DNA from 3 places in the Gracilibacillus caseinilyticus genome. Region 1 is predicted to be linked to each of the others. Evidence: predicted binding sites of a transcription regulator. Region 1 holds the regulator's gene; each other region holds the start of a gene.

Region 1 (6,304 bases):
CCATTACAACTAAGTGAAACGGCGTATCAGTTCATCGCTGGTATCATTAAACACGCGCTTTCTTTCACTGCTGTAACAAACCCTACAGTAAACTCTTACAAACGTTTAGTGCCAGGATATGAAGCACCTTGTTATGTGGCATGGTCTGGTTCTAACCGTAGTCCATTAATTCGTGTGCCAGCTTCTCGTGGCTTGAGTACTCGTGTTGAGGTACGTAGTGTAGACCCATCTGCGAATCCATACTTAGCACTTTCTGTTTTATTAGCTTCTGGTTTAGATGGTATCGAAAATCAATTAGAAGCACCTAAAGCAGTGGACCGCAATATCTATGTAATGGATAAAGAAGAGCGTGAAGCTAATGGCGTTCAGGATTTACCAGCAACTCTTGCTGATGCTTTAGATCAATTAAAAACAGATGAAACAATCATCGAAGCGCTTGGAGAGCACTTATTCGAGCACTTTATTGAATCTAAAGAAATCGAATGGGATATGTTCCGTACGCAAGTACACCCTTGGGAAAGAGAACAATACATCCAATCATATTAATAAGCAGAAACCCTTGGCACTGTTGGTGTTGGGGGTTTTTCTTTTTCGTAGTTATATTTATCCACCTCGAGACCGTCCCCCGTAAATGATCATCTGATCAACGTAAGTCAACCACGTAGACTCCCGTAGCCCGCAGGACGCGAGGAGCGATGTCCCAGTACTTTAAAAATTTAAAAATAAGAACAATGCTACTATTGAGCACGATTTGCTTCTGTCCCTATTCTTCATGATAGTTTTTATTGGACTCTCTTTTCATATAAAAAAAGAGCATTCTTAGCGAGAATGCTCTCCAACAGACTGTTAAAAATCTTGAGAAGTTCGCCTACTCATCCATGAAAATTTATGGAGTAGGGTAGTAGGGTGTTAAAATATGTTTATAATGACAACCATTAATTGCTATCTTTGCTTAGCTTGAAATTAATTCTATCTGCGTATTCAGGAAAATCAATGAGGGGATTTCTATTCTTTTGAATATGGAATATTTCTTTATTACGGTGTTTTTCGTGTTTGGACACTTCAAATTTTTGATGCCAATTTAGAAGGGTTTCAATATCTAGATCGTTGTATTGATTAATTATCCCAGGATATCTTATCAAAAAGTATAATGTTGCTCTGGCAACCTCACCTTTGCCGCTTTCGGGTTCAAATTTTTCTTTTTCGTATTTTCCGCATTGTGTTTTTATTGTCTCAATGTCCATATCTGGTGTGTAGTCTTTGAAATCAACGTAAGGATAATTGGATCTGGTCGAATTACATTTTTTGTCGCATGTGAAAAGATGGTGTAGATCGCCTCTCATTGGATTATCTTCATCAAACCATGACTGAGGAACGACATGTTCACAATTAAACATGTTGTCACGTTCAATTTTTGCTAATGATTTGATCCACAAATCATCCTCTTCTGATTTATAACTTGACAATTTTTCATACTCTTGTTGCCTTAGTTGTACTGTTTCATGATCTTCTTTGATGGTTTGTTCAGGATCTTTGTGGCTTCCTGAATAGATACTTTTTAAGTTCCCGTCCATATGGAGATCAATTGTAGAATAAAGATAATCACGCGTTTCAGAATTATAAGGAAGTTGATTTTCATGTGTACTTGTCGTTAATCTATTTAGTTGCTCATATAAGTTAGTTGGGTCTGCATCGTCAAAGTTAATGTATCGATAATATTCTTTGATAATGCGTAAATCTTCCTCTTCATCATAGTATTCTTTCGTATTTTTAATTTTCTTTTGATTAATTCTTAATTTCAGCAATGTGTTTTTTAATTTTTCACCTTCCAATTTGTTCATGATTTTCCCCTTTCTTTATGACATAAGAAATGGATAGAAAGATAGGTGCTTAATAGCAACCTACAAAAATGATGTTACAACGATGGGTGGAGAATGATTCTTTATTTCTTTGAAGTTTTATTCGTTTCGTTTACATTTGGAGCAATAATTCTATCTAGTTGGTCAACCAGATTAAGCAAAAGAAAGCCATTACCTTCAGCGCTATTTTGAAATTCAAGTGGTAGGGTACGTCTAACAAGTTGAGCATAAACTTCTGACTCAATAACAGATCTTTCAAACTCTTTTTCACTTAAATTAATGATTAAAGCTAAAGCACCTGCTACATGGGGAGCAGCCATAGATGTTCCTGATAGTTTAGCAAACTTACTATCTAAATAAGTTGATAAAATATCTACTCCTGGAGCTACAAGATCTACCTCATTATTAGTATTCGAAAATGGAGCAATCTGTAAGTTTAAGTCAACAGCACCTACACTAATGACCTCGTTATACGCTCCAGGATAAGCATATTCAGGAGTTTCCTCATTTCCATCTCCTTCATTTCCCGTAGCGACAACGACAGATATATCCTTACTGACTGCATTTTGAATGGCTTCATGCATTTCAGTGATATCATTAGGCCCACCCAAGGACATGGAAATAACTCGTGCCCGTACGTTGTTCGGACCGCGCCATTCAACTGCATAGTTTATCGCATTAATGATCCAGTCATACTCACCTGAACCTTCTCCAGTCAAAGCTTTTAGACTTAATATTTTAGCCTTTGGAGCAACACCCACAACCCCATCGCCATTAAGACTTGCTGCAATAGTTCCTGATACATGTGTTCCGTGACCGTTATTGTCTTCAAAGTTGTTTTGGTCTCCATTATAATCGCTTGTAAAATTTCGTCCGCCAATAATTTGATCTTTAAAGTCTGGATGATCTGACTCAATTCCAGTGTCTATCACTGCAACTACTATATCTTCTCCTTCAAAACCTTTTTCCCACAAGGCAGGGGCCTGTACTAGTTGAACGCCTTCTGGGGTCTCATTTTTGGAATCCTCAATCGATTGAATCGTATAAGGAATTAAGTGAACCTTATTTTGTACCATTTTATAATTCACTCCTTTAAAATTTACCCTCTCTATATAAGGTATGTAATTAGGTTGGAAAAGTTTACTAGATTTACTGATTTTAATATTGTTGTAATAATTTGGAGATAATAGGCTGTGATTGCTAGTTTAATTGTCCTGTGGGTGATAGTTGATGTGTCGGTATCCAATGTCTGCAATCGAAAGAAGGTTTTGTTATATATATTACCTATTTTGATAGACTTCAAACCAATCAAAGAAAAAATATAGGAATTTTTAACAAGTGAAAAGAAGGGGGGTGTATATCTTGGTGTAAAAAGCCTTTGGTAGTATCGCCAAAGGCTTTTTTTGAATCTATTATAAGCTGCGGTATAAGCCGACAACTCTACCAAGAATGCTAACATTATCGTAGATTAACGCATCCATTGTCGCGTTTTCAGGCTGCAGTCGAATATGATCCTTTTCCTTGAAGAAACGTTTTACCGTTGCTTCGCTTTCTTCTGTCATGGCAACTACGATATCCCCGTTTTCAGCTGTGTTTTGCTGTTTGACAATCACTTTGTCTCCATTGAGAATACCGGCTTCAATCATACTGTCCCCTTCAATAATCAATACGAACAACTGTTCACTTGCATGCATTTCATTATGTGGGATTGGGATGTATTCTTCAATATTTTCTACTGCTGTAATTGGAAGCCCTGCTGTTACTTTACCAATTACGGGAGCAAAGGTTGCTTCTGTCTTAGGGATTTCTAAATCGCCATCTTGTGGCAATACTTCAATTGCTCTTGGTTTCGTAGGATCTCTGCGAATATATCCTTTCTTCTCTAATCGCGCGAGATGTCCGTGTACCGTTGAGCTAGATGCTAGACCGACTGCCTCTCCAATCTCGCGAACAGAGGGTGGATATCCTTTTAACTCTACTTGTTCTTTAATATAAGCTAAAATCTCCTCTTGTCGCTTTGATAGATTTGTCATATTTCAATCTCCTAACACGTATTATTTATTAATCAAAGTATAGCATATATAGAATAGCATTACAAACATTCGTTCGAAAAAAGAGTTGACATGAACACTTGTTCGTGTATAATGAAATTACGAACAAAAGTTCTGGGAGGGATGCAAGTTGTTAAAAAATTTATCGAAAGTTGACATTTTTTATTTGATAGCATTTATACTAGGTATTGCATTTTTTTATTTTTCAGCAGTATCAAACTTGTAGAATTGTAGGTGTACGTTTTATGTCTAGAGCCATTATTTATTGTCGGGTAAGTACAAGTAAAGACACACAAGAGACTTCAATCAAACGGCAAAAGGAAGAATTGCGTTATTTTGCATCCCGATATGAGATGGAGGTTGTGCAAGTAATAGAAGAGAAACAGAGCGGTTATGAAATCGAAAGGGAAGGTGTCTTTACTCTCCTCGAAGCATTTCAAAACAACACAGCAGATACATTACTTATCCAAGATGAAACGAGATTAGGGCGAGGAAATACGAAGATCGCTTTACTGCATCAGCTACAACGGTTAGATGTATCCATCTTTTGCTTAGCACAGAATGGCGAATTGCAATTGTCAGAAGGAGATTCGATGGTATTACAAATCGTCTCGATTGTGGAAGAATATCAACTTAAATTACATAACGCTAAAATCAAACGAGGCATGAGAAAAGCTGTTGATAACGGATTTAATCCAGCGGAGAATCTGTCCAATCAACACCTTGCGAAAGGAAGAGAACGCAAACATTTTCCGATCGAAGAAGTGAAACGGCTGAGAAAAAATAATCTGACCTTTCATGAAATTGCATCTGTCTTACGAGGGATGGGATATAATGTTTCGAAAGCCACGGTCCATCGGCGTTATCAGGAATACCAATCACTTGAAAAGTCTATGAAGGAAGATTAAAATAGAAGGACAGGGTATACAAGTTATGTATACTCTTTTTTTCATGGTAAAATACATGCATTCATGTCTGAATAAAAATGATGGAAAAGAAATCGAGGTGTATATATTATGCTTTCCCAAGATAAAATTGCTCGTATTAATGAGTTATCGAAAAAATCTAAATCAGAAGGTTTAACAGAAGAAGAAAAAAAAGAACAAAAAGAATTACGAGAAGCTTATTTGAAAAATGTTAGGAAATCTTTTAAAAATCAATTAAAAGGAATGACGGTCGTTGATCCGAATGGCGATGACGTTACTCCAGAAAAATTAAAACAGTTAAAGAAGAAGAAGTAGTTACTTCTTCTTCTTTAACTACTTGTTCTGGAGCGACCATACAAGTTGAATTTCGGTGAAAAAACTGATAATTCTAACGAAAATTATCGTGTTTTAACTTTAATATACTTGTCATATAGCGGATTTCGTTATAGGATTATAGATGTGCGTACATATTTTTTTGATATTGAAAGGGGAAAAATCATGTCAAACCAAACTGAACAATTGTCTATTAATTCAATCAGAACATTGTCGATAGACGCAATTGAACAAGCAAATTCCGGACACCCGGGCTTACCAATGGGTGCTGCTCCAATGGCATATACGCTTTGGACTGAGCATATGAACCATAACCCAAAAAGTTCTAAATGGTTTAATAGAGACCGTTTCGTACTTTCTGCAGGTCACGGTTCTATGTTACTTTATAGCTTACTTCATTTATCTGGTTATGATGTAACGATTGAAGACCTTAAAGGATTCCGTCAATGGGATTCCAGAACTCCAGGTCACCCGGAAGTTCACCATACTGATGGTGTAGAAGCAACTACCGGACCATTAGGACAAGGTATTGCTATGAGTGTTGGTATGGCAATGGCTGAGAAACATCTTTCAGCTAAATACAACGAAGATGACTATAACATGGTAGATCATCACACTTATGCTATTGTCAGTGACGGTGACTTAATGGAAGGTGTTTCTCATGAGACTGCTTCATTAGCAGGTCACCTGAAACTTGGCAAACTTATTGCTTTATACGATTCCAACGATATTTCATTAGACGGGGAATTGAATAAATCATTTTCTGAAAATGTAGAAGGTCGTTTCAAAGCATATGGCTGGCAAGTAATTCGTGTGGAAGATGGTAATGATACGAAAGCAATCTCTAATGCGATTGCAGAAGCGAAACAAAATACAGAGCAGCCTACTTTAATCGAAGTGAAAACTGTAATTGGCTATGGTTCCCCAAATAAATCAGGATCTGCAGCTTCTCACGGTGCAGCACTTGGTGCGGAAGAAGTTGCCTTAACAAAAGAATTCTATAGTTGGGAACATGAAGCATTCCATGTACCTGAAGAAGTTTACCAAGATTTCAAAACAAAAATCGTTGACAATGGTAAAGAGAAAGAGCAGAAATGGAACGAACTATTCGACGCTTATAAAAATGCTCATCCAG
Region 2 (6,304 bases), 480 kb from region 1:
TAAAATTCAGATTATGTAAAGTGAAACTATTTGACAATGTGGTAATTTTGATTTCATTTATTTGCTTAGCAAAGCTCCGGAAATATGCTCCGCAGGACAAGAAGTGCTTGGCCGGAGCGTTATCCCAGCACATTAACAATTTCAAAATTACCACCAAGCTAGTTAACATAATCGATATTAAAGGAAGTTTTATATATTACGTTAGTTAGGACTGTTAGTGATTAAGCCAATTTTTCTTACGGCAAAGAAACGTGCATTTTACAACCATTATCGTTCTGAAGATTTTTAAAAAAGATGATTATATTTTCACAGTTTGGACATCCTAATAGTAAACATAGCTCGATTGGAGGGTCTTTAATGAGCAAGTTATGGTTACTATTAAACGGAGTCATTGTGGCAATAATAGGCGTTATCAGCTATCAATCTATACAAGAAACACCAAAGAGTAATGCGGAGAGTCCAAAAGAAGTCATGGCAGTTGCACAAGACCCGCTTACAATTGAACTAACATTGGAAAAACATTATATAGATGGCAAAGTAGAGCGGGAGCAAGTTGAAGAAACGATCGCTTCCATGCAGGATTTTTGGGCAGAATATCAGGATTGGCAAGTCATGGAGCAAAAAGAAGGACACATCCGTTTCCGAAAAGAAGTCAACGATATATCTCCATATTTAAAAGCCAATGGCTATTTTGGTATTAAAAATGGCAAGCTGACCATCTTTGAAGGTGTTCCTGTACAAGAATCCGCGGTACAGTCGTTTTACCAGATCGATACCGATGAATTAGAATCACACTTATATGAGCGCTTAAAAGAAGGTATCAAAATTAATACAAAAAAGGATTATTCGGAAGTGTTAGAAACATTCCGTTCCTATCAAAAAGCTGAAGCAGTGAACAGTTGAACGATGATATTATCGTTCAACTTTTTTTATTGATAAAAAGACACTGCAAATGATATTGAACATATTTAAGTGCTCGTTATTCCTATCATTTTATTTCCTCCTACTTCTTGCGAAAGATCGTTAGATAAGCTAAGATTAAATACGAACGTATGCTTGTGAACGAGTGCGAATTTGGAATGAAGAGGAGATCAGTGATATGATTGCATATATAAATGGATTAGTATCGGATATAACGGAACAAACCATTCTGATAGAAACGAATGGAATAGGATATGAAGTAATCTGTCCGAATCCTTATCGCTTTCAAGTACAAACAGGTGAGCAATTAAAGGTTTACACGTATCATTATGTAAGGGAAGATGCACAAATTTTATACGGATTTCAAAACCAGGAAGAAAAAAAATTATTCGCGCAAATCTTAAATGTTTCGGGAATCGGACCTAAAGGTGCATTAGCTGTATTGGCCACAACTTCTGTTAAAGATTTCGTCCTGGCGATCGATCAGGAAGATGAAAAGTTTTTGACAAGTTTTCCGGGAGTAGGGAAGAAGACAGCACGCCAAATGATCCTGGATTTAAAAGGGAAATTACCTTTTGACTTTCATACTGAAGATTTATTTAACCAGCAGCCAGATAAAACAGAGGAAAATAATGCTTTATCTGAAGCGATAGAGGCACTTAAAGCATTAGGTTATTCGGAAAAAGAAATTAATACGATTAAACCAGTCTTAGCGAAAGAGCAGAGTGATGCGGCGGATACATACATACGAAAAGGGTTAGCCTTACTAATGAAATAGAAAGGAGATTCCATGATGGAGGAACGGATTATTTCCAATGAGATCCAAGAAGAAGATTTATCTGAAGAATTAAGTCTGCGCCCAAAAATGCTGAAGCAATACATTGGTCAGCATAAAGCTAAAGATAACTTGGCAATTTTTATCGAAGCTGCCAAAATGAGAAACGAACCACTCGATCATGTATTATTATATGGTCCTCCAGGTCTTGGTAAAACGACGATGGCACAGATTATTGCCAATGAGATGGGTGTCCAATTTAAGCAAACATCCGGCCCGGCCATCGAACGCTCTGGTGATTTAGCAGCGATACTTTCCTCATTGGAAGTCGGTGATGTCTTATTCATTGACGAAATTCACCGACTGCCCCGTGCAGTGGAAGAAATCCTTTATCCAGCAATGGAGGATTTCTGTCTGGATATCGTCATTGGTCAAGGTTCAAGTGCAAGATCTGTTCAACTCGATTTACCGCCGTTTACCTTAGTAGGTGCTACAACTAGAGCAGGTCTTCTATCAGCACCATTACGTGACCGCTTCGGTGTATTATCAAGACTTGAATTTTACGAAGTAGTGGACTTGTGTGCCATTGTCGAACGGACGGCTGACATATTTCAAGTGCAAATAGAAAAAGTAGCTGCGATGGAAGTAGCGAGACGGTCACGTGGCACTCCGAGGATTGCGAATCGTTTGTTGAAAAGGGTACGGGATATTTCGCAGGTTAAAGGTGAACCAAGTATCTCGATCCAAACAACACAGCAGGCGTTAAAGATGTTACAGGTTGATCAGGAAGGGCTTGATCACATTGATCATAAATTATTACTTGCAATCATTGACGGTTTCAAAGGTGGACCTGTAGGCTTAGATACGATTGCAGCGTCCATTGGCGAAGAGTCACAAACAATTGAGGATGTCTATGAGCCCTATTTATTACAGCAAGGATTTATTCAACGTACACCAAGAGGACGGCTTGTTACGTCCAAAGCTTATGCACACTTTGACCGGGAGGTGCCTGAATCTTGACGGACGTCGGTAAAATCTTTATTGTAATAGGGATTGTATGTATAATCGTTGGTCTGTTATGGGGATTCATTGGTAAGCTGCCTGGTGATTTCAGCTTTAAAAAAGGTAATGTATCTTTTCATTTTCCAATCATGACATCAATAATTGTGAGTATTATCCTGACAATTATTTTTGCAATAATAGGACGTTTTAAGTAGAAGGAGTAAAGGCATGAATATAGAAGATTTTGATTTTGATTTACCAGAGGAATTAATCGCACAGACACCGTTACAAGATCGCGCTAGTTCAAGGTTAATGGTGTTAAATCGTGAAAAGCGATCGATCACACATCACCATTTTTACGATATATTAGATTTTCTTGAAAAAGGTGATTGTTTAGTCTTAAACAATACAAAAGTGTTGCCGGCAAGATTGTATGGTATGAAACAGGATACAGGTGCCAAAGTGGAAGTGTTATTATTATCGCAAATAGAAGATAATGATTGGGAAGTCCTCGTGAAACCAGCTAAAAAAATAAAAGTCGGTTCTACGATTGTCTTTGGTGATGGGCAATTAAAAGCGACCTGTATTGATACGAAAGAGCATGGCGGTCGCATCCTTCGGTTAGAATATGAGGGAATTCTTTATGAAGTGCTGGATGAGCTCGGCGAAATGCCGCTTCCGCCTTATATTAAAGAACAATTGGATGAGAAAGATCGATATCAGACTGTTTATGCACGCGAACAAGGTTCAGCAGCAGCACCAACTGCAGGGTTGCATTTTACCAATGAACTTCTCGAACAAATCGAACAAAAAGGAATCGAGATTGCATTTATTACATTGCATGTTGGATTAGGGACATTCCGTCCGGTTAGTGTAGACAATGTCGAAGAACACGAAATGCATGCAGAATTCTATCAGATGACAGAAACAACAGCAAATCAGCTTAATGAGGTAAAGAAGCGTGGAGGCAAAATTATTTCGGTCGGGACAACCTCAACCAGAACGCTTGAAACAATAGCACGTGATACAAATGGTGTATTTGAAGAGCGTAATGGCTGGACGGATATTTTTATTTACCCACCGTATCAGTTTAAAGCGATCGATGGCTTGATTACGAATTTCCATTTGCCTAAGTCGACATTAATTATGTTAGTGAGTGCACTATCAGATCGAGACTTTATTTTAGAGGCCTATAATAAAGCAGTTGCTGAGCGTTACCGCTTCTTCAGCTTTGGTGACGCGATGTTAATTATGTAAAGAAAGGACAACTTTTGATGACTGCGATAAGATATGAACATATAAAAACATGTAAACAAACAGGAGCAAGACTAGGAAAGGTCCATACACCACATGGTTCCTTTGATACTCCCGCTTTCATGCCAGTCGGAACATTAGCGACTGTCAAGACAATGAGTCCAGAAGAATTAAAACAGATGGGGGCAAATATGATCCTGTCCAATACTTATCATTTGTGGCTCAGACCTGGTCACGAAATCGTAAAGGAAGCAGGGGGATTGCACAAGTTTATGAACTGGGATGGTGCAATATTAACTGATTCCGGAGGATTCCAGGTTTTCAGTTTAAGTGACTTACGTAAAATTAAAGAAGAAGGTGTACATTTTCGTAATCATTTAAACGGTGAAAAACTCTTTTTGTCACCAGAAAAAGCAATGAACATTCAAAATGCATTAGGCTCTGATATTATGATGGCATTTGATGAATGCCCACCATACCCGGCAGAACATGACTATATGAAAAAGTCAGTGGAACGAACAAGCAGATGGGCAGAACGCTGTCTTGAAGCCCATGACCGAAAAGATGTTCAAGGATTATTCGGGATTGTTCAGGGGGGCGAATATGAAGATTTACGTCGTTTAAGTGCACAAGACTTAACATCATTAGATTTCCCGGGATACGCAATTGGCGGATTATCTGTCGGGGAACCGAAAGATGTTATGAACCGTGTATTAGAATTCACTACACCATTATTGCCTTCAGATAAACCAAGATATTTAATGGGAGTAGGTTCTCCAGATTCCTTAATAGATGGCGCTATTCGTGGCGTTGATATGTTTGATTGTGTACTGCCGACGAGAATTGCCCGTAATGGAACACTGATGACATCAGAAGGACGTTTGGTTGTCCGTAACGCGAAATTCGCTCGTGATTTTTCACCATTAGACCCAAATTGTGACTGTCATGTTTGTAAAAATTATACAAGGGCTTACATCCGACATTTAGTAAAATCAAATGAAACTTTCGGTTTCAGACTTACTACTTATCATAATCTATATTTTCTGTTAAAATTAATGGAGCAAGTTCGTGAAGCAATTATGCAAGACCGACTTGGAGATTTTAAAGAAGAGTTCTTTGAAAAATATGGTTTTAATAAACCAAATGCAAAGAATTTTTAAGAGGAGGTGCAACACATGGAATTTTTAGCAACCCTTGGTCCGCTTGTTTTAATGATTGTGATCTTTTACTTTCTATTAATCAGACCACAACAGAAGAAACAAAAACAAGTACGTCACATGCAATCTGAACTGAAAAAAGGGGACAAGATTGTAACAATTGGTGGTTTCCACGGCACTGTTCATGCCTTGGACGAAGACAGCCTTGTACTTATTACAGGTGATGGAACAAAACTTACATACGACCGCTCAGCAGTGCGCGACGTAGTAGAACAGAGCTAATCAGAGAAAATACCATGGCATCGATAAAGATGCCATGGTATTTTTGTTTTACTTAAATAATTTCAGTCATAAACACGAATCGCAGAAATTATCATACCAAAATGAAGTGTGGGTTCTTATAATACGGATTATGTCTACTAGCTATGTGGTAAGTTTGAAACGTTTTATGAGCTGGAAGACCGCTCCGGCCAACCACTTCGCGTCCTGCGGGGCACGGCTGAAGCTAACTTTGTGAAGAAGAGCGCTTCACAAAGTGGATCTTCAGGACCTGCGCGTCCCGCCGGAGTCTACGTGGTTGGCCTGCGCTTAGATAGCATTGTACAACTCTTGTAAGAGCTAGCATTTTGAGCGCATCCATCAATAACAGCATTTGAATTAAAAACATAATGCCTAAAACCACTGCTTTATGCTGTTTCATACGTTGTAGCATTTCCTTAAGTGTAGGAAATATGCAGAGGATCAGCGTGAGCTGAAGATCCACTTTGTCTGTGCCTGTGTCTGCAAGTATCGCCTTGAAGCAGGCTTTCTCGGCACAAGGCAGCAATGAAGTAGTTCAAGTGTTAGCCTAAATGAAGCCGTGCGCCACAGGACATAGAGCATATTTTCGGAGCTTAGTTAAGCACATGAAATCTATTTAAAATGGCCACATTGTAACACAGTTCCTCTTTATATAATCCGTATTATAGGTAGTTGTATTTAGGCGGGTATATAGCCTTTTTCTTATTGCCAATGTGCGAGTTATGCAGCTTCTTCCTCGGATGACAGATTGACGCCTATGATGGCGCCGATTATGGCTAGTAACAAATAAGCCGTATGATTGACCAGCTCTATCACGGAAAATCCAAGATGTAAGCCTAAAAATCGGTAGCAAAACACGATAAAAGTAAATAACAAGCTGGTCAATGCTCCTACC
Region 3 (6,304 bases), 170 kb from region 1:
AACGATGATCGGTCATCTTATCTAACCTTATGTTCGCTTGCAGCAGTATTTCATCGAGGAAGGTCGACAGTACAAATCGTTCAAATGATAACCTCGCTGTGTTATCTCCTTTAGCAAGATCCGCTAGTTCACCAATATGGTAATAATCTTTATGCAATTTTTCTATTTCCACCGTCAGTTCATTTGTTTTCCGGATGACTTCGATAAGCTGTTTCCGGTACAAATCAATTGATTGCAGATGCTTCGAATGTTCATCCTTTTGCTGCTGCATCGTCGCAATTTGTTCACGTATAATGGCGAGATCTGGTTTTTCACGATCACGGATCCATTCCTTCAGACTATTTAACCGATTTGCTTGTACATTCTTTTGTTCATAGAAATGGTTGATTTCTTGTTCCATTTCTTGCTGTTTGTCTATTGACAGTAAAGCTTCTTTAAAGCTTGTTTCATTTTCAAAATGATAGTCTGCTAGAGTTTGATGCCAAACAGACTGCTGTTGTTCGTATTTCTCTTCTAATTGCTGGTTGTAAGCAATGGCCTCGTTATATTTTGTTTCTTGTTTATGCTTATCTGCTAAAGCTTGTTCATAATCTGCTTGTACTTGCTTCCAAGAGTTATGCATACTTTGCATCTGCTCTTCTAGTTGCTTCAACTGCTGTTTAAATGCTGAAACAGAGTTAATATCATTTGGTAATTGCTCCATTAGTTGAGCGTATTTAGCATGGATTTGTTGATACTCGCTTTCTAGTTGTTTCTGCTTGGTTTGGAGATCGGCAGTATGTTGCTTGATACGGGTATAATCTGCTAGTGTGTTGGAAATCTTCTCCTCTTCCTTCTGCTGTTGCTGCCATATTGAATTTGCCTGCTTCTGAGTTTCTCTTCGTTTGCGCAGGTTGTCCATTATTTGTTGTTCAAGTTTCCGTAATTCTGACTGCGTTATATCTTGTGTTGTTTCCGCTCCAATTGTACTTAACAAACGATTAACAATTTGTCGTTTTGCTTCGCCTTGTTCCTTTATTTGGTACAGTTTCATTTGCATATCGTTCGTCTGATTCTGCAAATCTGTCAACTGTTTCTTTTCCATCTCCAGTTGTTCTTCCGATATACCTTGCTGACGATTTGCAGCAGGTGACGGATGGTGTTCTGAACCGCAGACTGGACACGCTTGTCCAGTCTCCAAATATGAGGCTAAGTCACTGGCAACGTGCGCTTTTCGCTCTTGTTCCAAACGGTCACAACGGTTAGTCTGATCGTTAACTTTATCCTGTAATTTTTGTTGTACGCGCTGATATTGCTGATAATCTTTTCTTAAGATTTGCAGTTGCTGATATTCTGTTTTTAACTCTTGGATTTCCTGAGATTGACGGACATTTTGTTCCAATTCATGCTCGAAATTTTGCAAAGTTGCTGAAGTCTCATGCATCGCATCCTTCAATCGATAATGCTCATCTCTTAGTTGCTCGAGTTCTGTCACTTTTTTCTCGGAATTCGTTAATTCTTTAGATGCCTGTTGTCGTTGTTGCTCGAGTTGATGACGTTTCTCAGAAATAGCTTCAAGTTCATCCATCATATCTAACAGTTTTTGTTGCTCTTTCAACTGAAATTGTAATGATTCTCGTTCGGGTTCCTTCTTTTGTTCCTGTTCATAAGTTTCTTTGATTTGTGTATAACGAGACTGATTCGTTTCTAATTGCTGTTTCAAAGTGGTTAATGATTGTTGGTGTTGCTGCCATTCTTGTTTTCGTGTTTGCAGTAATGTTTCTACTGGTTTTATTTTATCAGCGGTCTTCGCAAGCTCCAGCCGCTCTGTCCGTTGCTTTATTTCAGGCTCTATTTCTGCTAATTGCTGTTGTTTTATATTCAGTTGCTCATATTCGGTGAAATAGTCTACTAATTGTTTTTGCTGGTAGAACGTCTCTTGCAAATTCGTTAATTGATCTGTCATTTGTTCTAACTGGCGATTACCATTTTCTTTTTGTTCATCAAGGCTAAGGAGGTGGTCTTCTAGTTGTTCCTTTGTCTTTGCGTCTGATTGCTCATCTATTGTTCCTTCAGGGAGCTTGTCTAATTCTTGCTGACGCCGCCATTCTAACTTGCTTATTTGTTCTTTTATTTCGGCAGATTCTTCTTTTAATTTTTCAGTAATATTGCGATACAGATACGTGCGGAAGATTTTTTGTAATACTTCCTCCCGCTCTTTACTATTTTCAGAAATTAATTTGCGAAACTCTCCTTGTGGAATCATGATCATTTTCTTGAATTGTTCATAATCCAATCCGATCATCTGTTCAAGAGTTTCGTTCACTTCTTTAATCTTGGAGACAAGCAGTTCCCATTCTTCCTGCTGATTAGACACATATAAACTGGCACTTGCTACTTCTTCTGTGTATCCTTCTCCTCGTGCCCTAGGTTTAAGTTGTTTGGGACTTCTCGTTACCTGATATTTTTTTCCGTGTAATAAGAAAGTGAAGCGAACGTTCGTTTGATTATCAACCTCTGCAAAATGGCTTCGAAATGCTTCCTGATCTCGATCAGCACCACTTGCCCTGCCGTATAAGCTGAAACAGATAGCGTCAAAGATCGTCGTCTTTCCCGCTCCTGTAGGACCAGTAATTAAAAAGATCGGTTCAGCACCCAGTTCGGTAAAATCAATAAGCTGTTTCTCACGATAAGGACCAAATGCTGTCATTTCCAATTGTAACGCACGCATCTTATTTCCTCCTTTCGTCCGTCATGACTTGATGAATAACTCTTTTTATATACGTTTCTCGTTCTTCAGACAGTTCTGTTTTTTTGATTTCTTTATAAAAGGCAGCAAATAATTGCTCATGCGACATTTCTTGCTTCTCTTTAATGGATTGCAGCTCTCGTAACGATTGATGTACGTATGGGTTTTTTCGTTCTAGTCGAAGAATATTCGGATAGAGTTTGCGGAGCTTAGTGACTGGATCCATGATTTGTCCGTCATCCAGCAAGCGTATCTGTAAATAATCTTCTGTTGGTTCTGCAATTTTTCCATCTAACAGATCTTGAAAATAGCCTTCGAGCACACGTAAATTTCTTGGCGCGTTTAGTGGTATGGTCGATAATTGCTTGTCCTCATTTGTGAGTTCAAGCAAGGTAACGGATTTACGGTGATTGGCTTCAGAAAAAGAATATTTCATTAGAGAGCCACTGTAACGGATATACTCGCTTTTGATTTTTTGTGGCTGGTGTAAGTGCCCTAATGCTACGTAATCGAATGCATCAAACAGGCTTGCGTCGATATAGGGAGTCCCTCCAATCATGGTCAGTCTTTCTTCTGATTCTGACTCCATCCCTCCTGCGATAAATGCATGGCCAACTAGTAGATGACGTGCGTCCGGGTGCTCTGTCATCTTTTCTCTCAATTGGGCAATAATACATTCCATAGCAGCTTGATGCGTTTGAATGGTGGCATCCTGGAAATATGCTTTCACTTGCTCTGGTTCGACATATGGGACCATATGAATATACACATCACCATCAGAGTCCTGTAAATGAACAGGGTGAAAAATATCTTCTATCGTGGTTGCTACATATAATTGCTTGGAACGAAACAAGCTCGCACCAAAACCAAGACGGTCTGGACTGTCATGATTTCCTGAGATCGCTACAATCGGTATCTCTAATTCAACGGATGCCTTCGTTAAGAATGCATTTAATATATCTACTGCTTCGCGCGGAGGTACAGCACGATCGTATAAGTCACCTGCTATAATCAGAAGATCAGGCTTTTCTTTCTCCAAAATAGTGAGAAGCTCTCTTAACACCTCTCCCTGGTCCTCTGTCATATGTAAACCATGAACGATTTTGCCTAAATGCCAATCTGCTGTATGAATAATTTTCACCTAACACGCACCATCCTTTCCATATTTTACTTATAATTATACACGAACAAATGATCGAAGTCCATTGAAACAGAACGTCCGTTTGTGTACACTGTATATTGAGGTGATTACATTGATGAATGATCGAGGTAATATAAAATGGGCATCTTTAATGTTACCGGAGCATGTCAAGATGTTGCAAGATTTTTTTGAAGAAGAAGATACGGTAGATCCTTCCATATTAAGCGAGGATGACTCAGCAGAGATGGAGCATACCATTCAGGAAGCCATACACACATCAGCTGCTATCGAAATAGACTTTAAGGATAACGGAACATATAAAAAAACTGTCGGTACTATTATAAAAGCTGATTTAATAGGACGACAATTGAACTTACTTACAGCACAAAATAACAAGCTAAAGTTACGGTTTGATCAAATCGTATCGCTTCGTTTTCACCATAAGTAAAAGCCATGAGGTTACTCATGGCTTTTCTTCTTCTATATAGCTGTCCCAGAGATTATCAAATGTTGATATAGCTTCTGGGAACGGTGTATGCCATTCCAAGTAACGGCTGATGTCATCATAATCATTGGAATGTTTTGGGAAATCGTGCTCATAAAACATCCAATCTGCCAATTTTCTAGCATTATCTAATTGTTTGTTCCCCCGATAACGCATCATAAAGTGATAGAAAGATTTCATCGTATTCGCTCATCCTCTTTATTCATTTTCCATGAATTCACGATGTTTGTCTTGTTTTTTTCGATAAACCATCCGTGATAACATAATACTGATTTCATAAAGAATAATTAACGGGATTGCTACGATGATTTGCAAAATAAAATCTGGAGGTGAAATCATCGTCCCGATAATGATCAGTATGAAATACCCGTACTTACGTGTTTTCGATAAGAATTGAGGTGTAACGATGCCTAAACTAGTTAGAAACATCGTGATTACCGGCACTTCAAAGAATACCGCAAATGGTAAAGTCACTCGAAAGATAAAACGGAAATAATTCTCGACCGTAAACATCGTTTCAAACATTCCGTCATTTAGTGACAGAACAAATGGTAAGATCAGTTTAATGAAAATGTAATAGCCGAACGCAAGTCCTGCTAAAAATAATAGAAAAACAACTGGAATATAAATTAAGGAAAGTTGTTGTTCCCTCTTCGTTAAACCAGGTCTGACAAAAAACCATATTTGGATGCAGAGAAAAGGTAATGTTCCAGCAAGTGCCACAATAAAGGCAATCATAAAGATAACCCAAATAATTTCTTCAGGTGAAATAAGATTGAGTGTTATATCTATATCGTTTAGAAAGAAATTACGAATATCTTCCACAAAGTACAAACCGCCCATAAAAAATAATATAAAAATAAAGGCTGTCCATAATAAACGATTTCGTAATTCGGCAAAGTGTTCGAGATAACCCATCTCTTTTTCATTTGGTAATGATTTATCTTCCTCCATTTTCAACGTCCCTTCATCGTCAGACAGTGTACCAAAGGCAATCCCTGTTTCAAAAGAAGAAACAGGGATTCTGCATTTCCTATGTAGGTAACCGAAAATGCTTCGGCCACGTTTGTACCACGCTGTTGCTCTTATTTTTCTGATTTGTCTTTGTCATCGTTCATAATATCATTGGTCGCCTTCTTGAATTCTCGCAGTGAACTGCCAACTGCTTTACCGATTTCCGGTAATTTAGAAGGTCCAAAAATAACTAAGGCAATGATTAATATTAAAATTAGCCCAGGAAAGCCAATATTTGAAAACATGTCGTTCACCTCATTATAGGATTACTTCGTTGTATCCGTATCATTCTGTTCTTTCTCATCATCTGTCAAATCACGTGCTGATTTTTTAAATTCCCGTAACGTGTCCCCTGTTGCTTTGCCAATCTCGGGTAATTTCTTAGGTCCGAAGATGATTAAAGCAATGATCAGGATCAATATCAGTCCAGGAAAGCCAATTTGAGATAGCATAAAATGCGCCCCTTTAATTAAAATCTAAAAATATTTGGAGTGTTTCACCGTAAATCCTTTATTGATGGCAATCTCACTTTATTTCTTATCTTATCACGATTTGCATGCCTTGTCTTTATTAACAGTAAAAATATTACGATTTTTTCCGATCATACTGAATGAAGTAGTAATCATAGTTATTGTTTTCGTCTTTTATCCCTTTTTCTTTCTTCGTCTGGTGCCAGTCTGACTCATCAAATTCAGGGAAAAACGTATCACCGTCAAACGTTTCGTCAATGTAGGTCATATAGATACGATCGGCGAATGGTAATACTTGTTCAAAGATATACTCCCCGCCAATGACAAACCATTCTTTGTCAGGTTGTTCTTCATTTAATTGTTGTATATCTGCAATCGAGTGAATCACCTGACTGTTTGTAGCAGTATAGTTTTTATCTCTTGTTACAATAATATTTTCCCTTTTT

The links. The regulator LexA, encoded in region 1, represses DNA repair genes until DNA is damaged. The targets are predictions, from matches to a motif close to CGAACATATGTTCG.
Region 2: ruvA (Holliday junction branch migration protein RuvA) is a predicted target of LexA. The motif match lies at 1,046-1,059, and genes of this name have one in related genera.
Region 3: MUN88_RS16430 (YolD-like family protein) is a predicted target of LexA. The motif match lies at 3,913-3,926, and genes of this name have one in related genera.

Annotation. Positions count from the first base shown of each region.
Region 1 covers NZ_CP095072.1:3,604,767-3,611,070, reverse strand. The annotation lists gene glnA (type I glutamate--ammonia ligase) at 1-546, shown strand, start outside; gene MUN88_RS17320 (endonuclease I family protein) at 936-1,841, opposite strand; gene MUN88_RS17315 (S8 family peptidase) at 1,943-2,935, opposite strand; gene lexA (transcriptional repressor LexA) at 3,272-3,892, opposite strand; gene MUN88_RS17305 (YneB family resolvase-like protein) at 4,156-4,818, shown strand; gene MUN88_RS17300 (DUF896 domain-containing protein) at 4,927-5,151, shown strand; gene tkt (transketolase) at 5,335-6,304, shown strand, end outside.
Region 2 covers NZ_CP095072.1:3,126,089-3,132,392, forward strand. The annotation lists gene MUN88_RS14735 (BofC C-terminal domain-containing protein) at 358-903, shown strand; gene ruvA (Holliday junction branch migration protein RuvA) at 1,100-1,699, shown strand; gene ruvB (Holliday junction branch migration DNA helicase RuvB) at 1,715-2,716, shown strand; gene MUN88_RS14750 (DUF2905 domain-containing protein) at 2,713-2,913, shown strand; gene queA (tRNA preQ1(34) S-adenosylmethionine ribosyltransferase-isomerase QueA) at 2,927-3,955, shown strand; gene tgt (tRNA guanosine(34) transglycosylase Tgt) at 3,973-5,112, shown strand; gene yajC (preprotein translocase subunit YajC) at 5,128-5,391, shown strand; gene MUN88_RS14770 (TIGR04086 family membrane protein) at 6,130-6,304, opposite strand, start outside.
Region 3 covers NZ_CP095072.1:3,438,858-3,445,161, reverse strand. The annotation lists gene MUN88_RS16440 (AAA family ATPase) at 1-2,710, opposite strand, end outside; gene MUN88_RS16435 (exonuclease SbcCD subunit D) at 2,712-3,869, opposite strand; gene MUN88_RS16430 (YolD-like family protein) at 3,985-4,317, shown strand; gene MUN88_RS16425 (YozE family protein) at 4,333-4,554, opposite strand; gene tatC (twin-arginine translocase subunit TatC) at 4,573-5,328, opposite strand; gene MUN88_RS16415 (twin-arginine translocase TatA/TatE family subunit) at 5,460-5,633, opposite strand; gene tatA (twin-arginine translocase TatA/TatE family subunit) at 5,655-5,840, opposite strand; gene MUN88_RS16405 (dihydrofolate reductase) at 5,974-6,304, opposite strand, start outside.